2 regions of the Paenibacillus sp. sgz302191 genome follow, and region 2 is predicted to be linked to the other one. Evidence: predicted binding sites of a transcription regulator. Region 2 holds the regulator's gene; the other holds the start of a gene.

Region 1 (3,414 bases), on a different contig from region 2:
GTATATGAAAGCCGCGTTTAAGGCATGGGAAGGCCTGAGCCGGCTTGCGATCGACAGCCAAGGCAACGTTCACGGCGTATGCAGCGGCTCGCGGTACTCGTTTACGGCGGAGTACTACAAGGATGATTTGCTTACCGTCCTCAATGATAACCATGGTATCGGCATCATGATGCTGGCCGGAACCGAGGTGCTGAAGCTGAAGCTTTGGCAGGATGTCAGGGAGCATATTGCTCAAGCGTGAATAAAGTTCAGCCCATTTGCTTGTTTGCAAATGGGCTTTTTTTGCTGCGCCGGGATGGGGGTGGGGAGAGCGCGAGGGTGATGGATGGTTTGCTTGCGCTGCAACCGCCCCAAGATGCAAAGACGGCACAGGCCAGGCCGTTCGTGAGCGGGTTGGGAGCGCGAGAACCTGCTCTGCCGGAAACCCCGACCGCCGGAGCCGGCAGCACAATTTGCCTGGTTGCGCGCAGAAAGCCTGATAAAAAGGTCTTTTGCCTGCAGATACGCTGACAAACGAACAATTCCTGCAATTGTGGGAGGCTTTTCACCGAAATGGGCCGCTCCCAGCGAAAAAATCTGCACTTTCGCAAGCTGTTGAAAAACCCCCACGTTAGAGGAGATAGCCATAATCTGCCTGGCCGCACGAAAAAACCTGCAAAAATACATGAATTTGCGTCCTTGATCGCTGTCCACGAACAATTCCTGCAAAAGTGCAGGCTTTTCACCGAACACATAGACTCATGCTCACTTTCAGCGAAAAAGCCTGCACTTTTGCAGGTTTTTCGCCAAAACAAGCGAATTTCGGAGAAAAAGCCTGCACTTTCGCAGTTTTTTTCCTAGCAAGCTGATTTTGTCCAGTCGTGCAGTCCCACGACCTATACCTGGAGAGGCGCAAGCCCAGAAAAGGCGGCTGTCCCCAAATTAGCCGCACTCGTTCTCCTAGCCCTCGTAGAGTGTCGCGACTTGCTCGGGCAGCCTGCACTTTTGCAGACTTTCTTCCGGCCAAGACGCCTCACCGCCCCATTTTGCTGCACTGCAGCTCATGCTGCCAGGTGACGCGCCCCCTCTAGTTCCCTCGCCCCGTCACATTCGGCAATCTGACTTTCGCGGGCTTTCCGGTCTGTCAGTGCCGTTGGTTTCCCAACGGGTACCGGCATGCATGGCCCTATTGTGAATGCGAACCCCATATGAGGCCTTGTGGGGCAGTCGACTTTCCGATTCCGGGTCTTTCTCCGAACCAATGATTGAGGCGACCGGGCGGCGATCCTTTTTTTTCATAGCCGAATCGTGAAAAGCAAGCATGCAAATTGGCGAATCAATCTGTCTTCTGAACGCGGTCGCTCATCTTCGATGGAGGGCATCCTTTAGCTTTGCAGAACTCGAACGAAAAAAGAAAAACTTACGAACCTATGTTCTAATTTTTGTCGGTTTGTGGTATACTGGATCTATGAAAAACGAACCGAAATTCGGGTTACAGCCGGGGGGCCGCGTCCTGCCTGGAAGGTCGCTTACGGCAAAAAACTGACCGGCGATTAATATCCTGAGCGATAAAATAAATCTGAGATAGAGAGCAATAGCAAGGAAAAATCCGAAAAACGAATATAAGCTTGCACTAATCGCCGAATTTAGTCCAAAACCTATTAGATGCACAAAATATAGTGTTGTATAATGGAACTCGCACACAATATATTGTGCTTCTACATATTTTATCAAGATATGCTTGACCTATGTTGTTGCATAATTTTGAGGCCTATTGGGAGGGTGTTGTTGTTGGAAATGATGCAAACAAGGAAGAAGTTGGATGGTTTAAGCGAGAAAATCTTTTTGGACCGGTACGCGCTTAAAAATGCGGATACCAGCCTGGCCAAGGTTGGCGATACCGTGCTTGTTCTGACGAAAGATGATCCCAAATTTCCAGCTAAAGAAGTCGGCGAAATCATAAGCCGCGACGGCAAAACGGTCAAGGTGAGGACACGCAGCGGCGAAGTCGTCGAATCCGCGGTGGAGAAGCTCACTTTAAATATAGAAAAAACTCCCGAAGAAATGTGGGACAGGCTGGCGGGAGCGATGGCTTCCGTAGAGACGACCCCGGAGAAAAAGAAAGAATGGACAGAGAAGTTCCGGTACATTCTCGACGATTGGAAGCTTGTTCCGGGCGGCCGGATTGCGGCCGGTGCCGATGCCAGCGACGAGCTGACGCTGTTTAACTGCTACGTCATCCCTTCCCCGCAAGACAGCCGCGGCGGAATTATGAGCACATTGAGCGAAATGACCGAGATTATGTCCCGCGGCGGCGGCGTTGGCATCAATCTGTCCTCCTTGCGCCCGCGGCGTTCCGTTGTCAAAGGCGTTAACGGTTCTTCCAGCGGCGCGGTTTCGTGGGGCGGATTGTTCAGCTATACGACAGGGCTGATCGAACAGGGCGGAAGCCGCCGCGGCGCGCTTATGCTGATGATCAACGACTGGCACCCGGACCTGGAGGATTTTATTACCGTGAAATCCACGATGGGACAGATTACGAACGCGAACTTGTCCGTTTGCGTCAGCAACGGTTTTATGAAAGCTGTGAAAGAAGATCTGGAGTGGGAACTTGTGTTCCCGGATACGACTGATCCTGAATATAACGACAAGTGGGACGGCAATCTCGACGCCTGGAAAAAGCTCGGCAAAGAAGTTAAGCATTACCGCACCGTGCGGGCCCGCGACGTATGGCATACGATTATCGAATCGGCGTGGAAATCGGCGGAGCCCGGCGTTGTGTTCATGGAATATTACAACCAAATGTCCAACAGTTGGTACTTCAACCCGATCATCTGCACGAATCCGTGCGGCGAGCAGGGGCTGCCGGCGTGGGGCGTATGCAACTTGTCGGCCATTAATCTTTCCAAGTTTTACGATGCCGACAAGCATGATGTGGATTGGGAAGACCTGGCTACAGTCGTTCGTTATTCGACGCGCTTCCTTGACAACGTTATTGACAAAACGCCGTATCATTTCGAAGAAAACCGGCTCAATCAGCAGGGCGAGCGTCGCGTGGGCTTAGGAACCATGGGGCTGGCAGAGCTGATGATTAAGCTGAAAATCCGTTACGGCAGCCCGGAGTCGCTGCAATTCCTGGACAAGATCTACGGCTTCATGGCCAAAGAAGCGTATCTGGCGTCAGCGGAAATTGCAGGCGAAAAAGGCTCCTTCAAACAGTTCCATGCTGAGAAGTTTTTGCAAAGCGGCTTTATGAAAAACATGACTCAGGTATATCCCGAAGTCGGAGCCGCTATTCAAAAGAAAGGCATGCGCAACGTAACGGTCATTACCCAGGCTCCTACCGGCAGTACGGGAACGATGGTAGGCACTTCCACGGGAATCGAACCTTACTTCGCTTTCGAGTATTACCGTCAAAGCCGTCTTGGCTTCGAT
Region 2 (3,414 bases):
CATCGATGCTCACATCGCCGCGCAAAGGAGCCCAGCCGAGAAACCAGCTTTTTTCTCTGGCGTATGGTTTATACAACGGAACATACTGCAAATTCAAATGAACGCTCGATTCGTATTTTTTAAGCGCTTCATCCTGGCTGACAGCCGGCTTCGAAGACGGATATTGTTCCGACGCTTTGGTTCGGTAATAACCCGTAACTTCCCCGTTGCCGTCTACGGTCACGGAAATATTGTCCCCGCTTGCGAGGCCGTCTATGAAAGGAGTGAACGTAAAATAATATTGAACAGGACCAAAAAGCGCATCTTCCCTTATTCTCGGCTGTTGTTCAAGCTTCAAGCTGTCGGACCCGATCGAAGGCGCTGCCTTGCGGATAAAATCTTTTGCCGATTCGAGGGCTTCCGCTTCGGTCTTTTTCGGCGGATAGTACGCCTCGCCGTCGGCGGCCTGGAAATAAAAGCTGGTTTGCAGCAATTCGCCGGTAATGGAATCAAGCTTGCTCGTCAAACCGTAACTGCTGTTAGAACCGGTGCTGAACTCCCAGTTGATCGTCCAGACATTTTGATATTGAGGAGGATATGTATTCGTATCTCCCAACTGCACCTGGGCTGCCCGGGCATCCTTAAGTCTGGGAAATAAAGCCTTGACTTTCGCTACCGCTTCTTCCTGCGTAATTTTGGCCTCCGCCTGTTTGACCGGCGGCACCTGAACGGTATCGGCAATCGGAACCGCGGCGGACATGCCCTGCACTTCGACGGTTACGCTTTCGCCTGCAAAAGCCGGCAGCGGCAGCAGACTCATGCTCAAAACGGATAATACGGCAAGCTTGCCGGTCATCCCATTTATTTTTGGACGTGCATTCAACAACATCACTCTCCCAAAATTTGAATATTTTGCAAAGCCCATCAATATGTACGTGCCCAATTCCAAATAGTTCCGTTCAAGGAAACAAAATAAAACCGTCGTCAGCTCTTCGTCAAGAAGAACCGCGACGGCTTTGCTTATTTTTTGGGAATAAATCCGCCTTCATGCTTGCCTAATATTTCTGTCAATTCTTTTAAAAACATATTGATATCTTTGAACTGGCGATAGACGGAAGCGAACCGAATGTACGCCACTTCGTCGACCGGGTACAACTGCTCCATGACAAGTTCGCCGATAGCCCGGCTGTCCACTTCCGCATGTGCGGTGTTGCGAAGCTGCATCTCTACTTCCGAGACGATAACTTCCAGCCTCTCCATGGAAACAGGTCTCTTCTCGCAGGCCCGGATCAGGCCTCTCAACATTTTTTCCCGGCTGAACTCTTCTCTGCTGCCGTCCTTCTTGATGACGATCAGCGGGGTTTCCTCTACCATTTCGAACGTCGTAAACCGTCTCATGCATTTCTCGCATTCCCGGCGGCGGCGGATCGATTTATTTTCGTTGGCGGATCTGGAGTCGAGCACTTTCGTACCGTTGTAGTCACAGAATGGGCATCTCACTGGCCTCTTAACTCTCCTTTCTTTTGAACGTCAATTACCATATGTTACTTGTCATGAACAGGAGCGAAACGCACATAATAGGATTACCAACGACAAGGAGGTGAACAACATGGGTGCAGGACAATCTCGCAGCAGCAATGTTCTAGTCGTTCCTCAAGCAAATGCCGCGCTGGATCAGTTGAAATACGAAGTTGCTCAAGAGCTGGGTATCGCCATCCCGCAAGATGGCTACTACGGCAACATGGCGACTCGTGATACTGGTGCCATCGGGGGTCACATTACTCGTCGCCTGGTACAAATCGCAGAGCAGCAATTAGCCGGTCAATTCAAGTAACCCTTGAATAAAGGCTAACGTCCCGCGAGAAGTATTGAATCATTGCTCCTTCGATGGAGCGGGTTCAATGCTTCTTTCTTTTTTCATCAAAAATCTTTGAGTGAGCCCGGATTGCCCGCCGCTAAAGCGGATAAAGCATTTTCGATCCACTGCTCGGTGTAAAGTTTTTTGTACTTCTCATAGTAATACAGCACCCGCTGCACATAATGACGCGTTTCCCCAAAAGGTATCCGGCTGATATTCGCTTCCGTGCCGTCCCAAACCTCGTTTCTTTTCCATTGGTTGACATTGCCCTGGCCTGCATTGTATGCGGCTATGGCGTACGGCAAATTGCCGTCATAATGCTTCATCAGCCAACTGATGTACCAAGCTCCGAGATTGATGTTAATGTCCGCCTGCAGCAAATCTTCTTGTGAAAAAGAGCCCATATTCGCGGACTCGACGATCCAAGCCGCCGTGTCCGGCATAAGCTGCATGAGGCCGATCGCCCCTTTGCTCGATTCCAGATGATGCTTGTAGTTCGTCTCGACCCGAATGATCGCCGCAATGAGAAAAGGATCTGTATGATGATTCGCCGCGCTTTGTCGAATTTCCTTCTCGTAATAAATCGGGTACAGCTTGCGGCCGATAAAAGAACTGTTCATAAAGAGGAGCATAACAAAACAAATCAGCAGAAGAGCGAAAGCGCGCTTTTTCCGAAAAAATGTCATGTAAGCCCCTTTCTTAACCAAAATTCGCGAATCTGCCGCTCCGTTTCCTCCAAAGATCCGCTGTTGTCAACGAGGATATCGGCGCGCTCGCGCTTGATTTCGATCGGCATTTGCGCATCAAGCCTCCTGTCGGCCTCGGCTTCCGAGAGCCCGTCGCGCCGGATCAGCCGTTCCCGCTGCACTTCGTGGGGCACATAGACGACCATAATCTCTTGATACATATGTTCATAACCGGATTCATACAGCAGCGGCACATCGACAACGACCAACTTGTCCGGATGCTCCCGCTCGGCCGTCTCTCTTTGCTCGAGCAACTGCGCGCGAATCGCGGGATGCAGCAAGCTCTCCAACAGCTTGCGCGCATCTTTGTCCGCGAAAACGATCTCGCCCAGCTTTTTGCGGTTCAAAGATCCGTCCGGCTGAATAACGGCTTGTCCGAACTGCTCCGCAACCCTGGCAAGAACCGGGCTGCCAGGCTCCACAACATCGCGGGCGATTTTGTCCGCATCAATCAATATGGCGCCGCGGCGGACGAGCATGGCGCTAACCGTACTTTTGCCGCAAGCGATTCCTCCTGTTAACCCGATATTCATCCGAAAAACTCCTTGCCATTAGAACATTTTCATGATTCCCATCAATACAAGCACGCATGCCGGAAGAATCGACAGCTTCCTCATCCAGTTGATCTCCGCATAGCGAAACCCGATGCGAAGTCCGGTCGCAATAAATATTCCGCTCGCCAAAGCGATGACAGCCGCCGTAAGTAATGGCGCAAACCCGATAAGAGCCGCCCCGATCCCTGCTCCGAATGCGTCGAGCGATAGCGCCAGCCCGAGCAGCGTCGCTTCGGACGCGGAAATATTGCCCGATTTATCTACATCCGCGATGGAA

The links. The regulator NrdR, encoded in region 2, represses ribonucleotide reductase genes. The targets are predictions, from matches to a motif close to AACACNATATATNGTGTT.
Region 1: a site for NrdR is predicted at 1,679-1,696, ahead of AC3G2T_RS05010 (adenosylcobalamin-dependent ribonucleoside-diphosphate reductase). Genes of this name have one in related genera too.

What each region holds. Positions count from the first base shown of each region.
Region 1 is NZ_JBYLHY010000003.1:43,182-46,595, reverse strand. It holds gene AC3G2T_RS05020 (glycoside hydrolase family 88/105 protein) at 1-241, shown strand, start outside; gene AC3G2T_RS05015 (hypothetical protein) at 232-732, opposite strand; gene AC3G2T_RS05010 (adenosylcobalamin-dependent ribonucleoside-diphosphate reductase) at 1,777-3,414, shown strand, end outside.
Region 2 is NZ_JBYLHY010000026.1:111,892-115,305, reverse strand. It holds gene AC3G2T_RS29025 (YcdB/YcdC domain-containing protein) at 1-862, opposite strand, end outside; gene nrdR (transcriptional regulator NrdR) at 1,000-1,479, opposite strand; gene AC3G2T_RS29015 (alpha/beta-type small acid-soluble spore protein) at 1,589-1,813, shown strand; gene AC3G2T_RS29010 (lytic transglycosylase domain-containing protein) at 1,900-2,523, opposite strand; gene coaE (dephospho-CoA kinase) at 2,520-3,116, opposite strand; gene ytaF (sporulation membrane protein YtaF) at 3,135-3,414, opposite strand, start outside.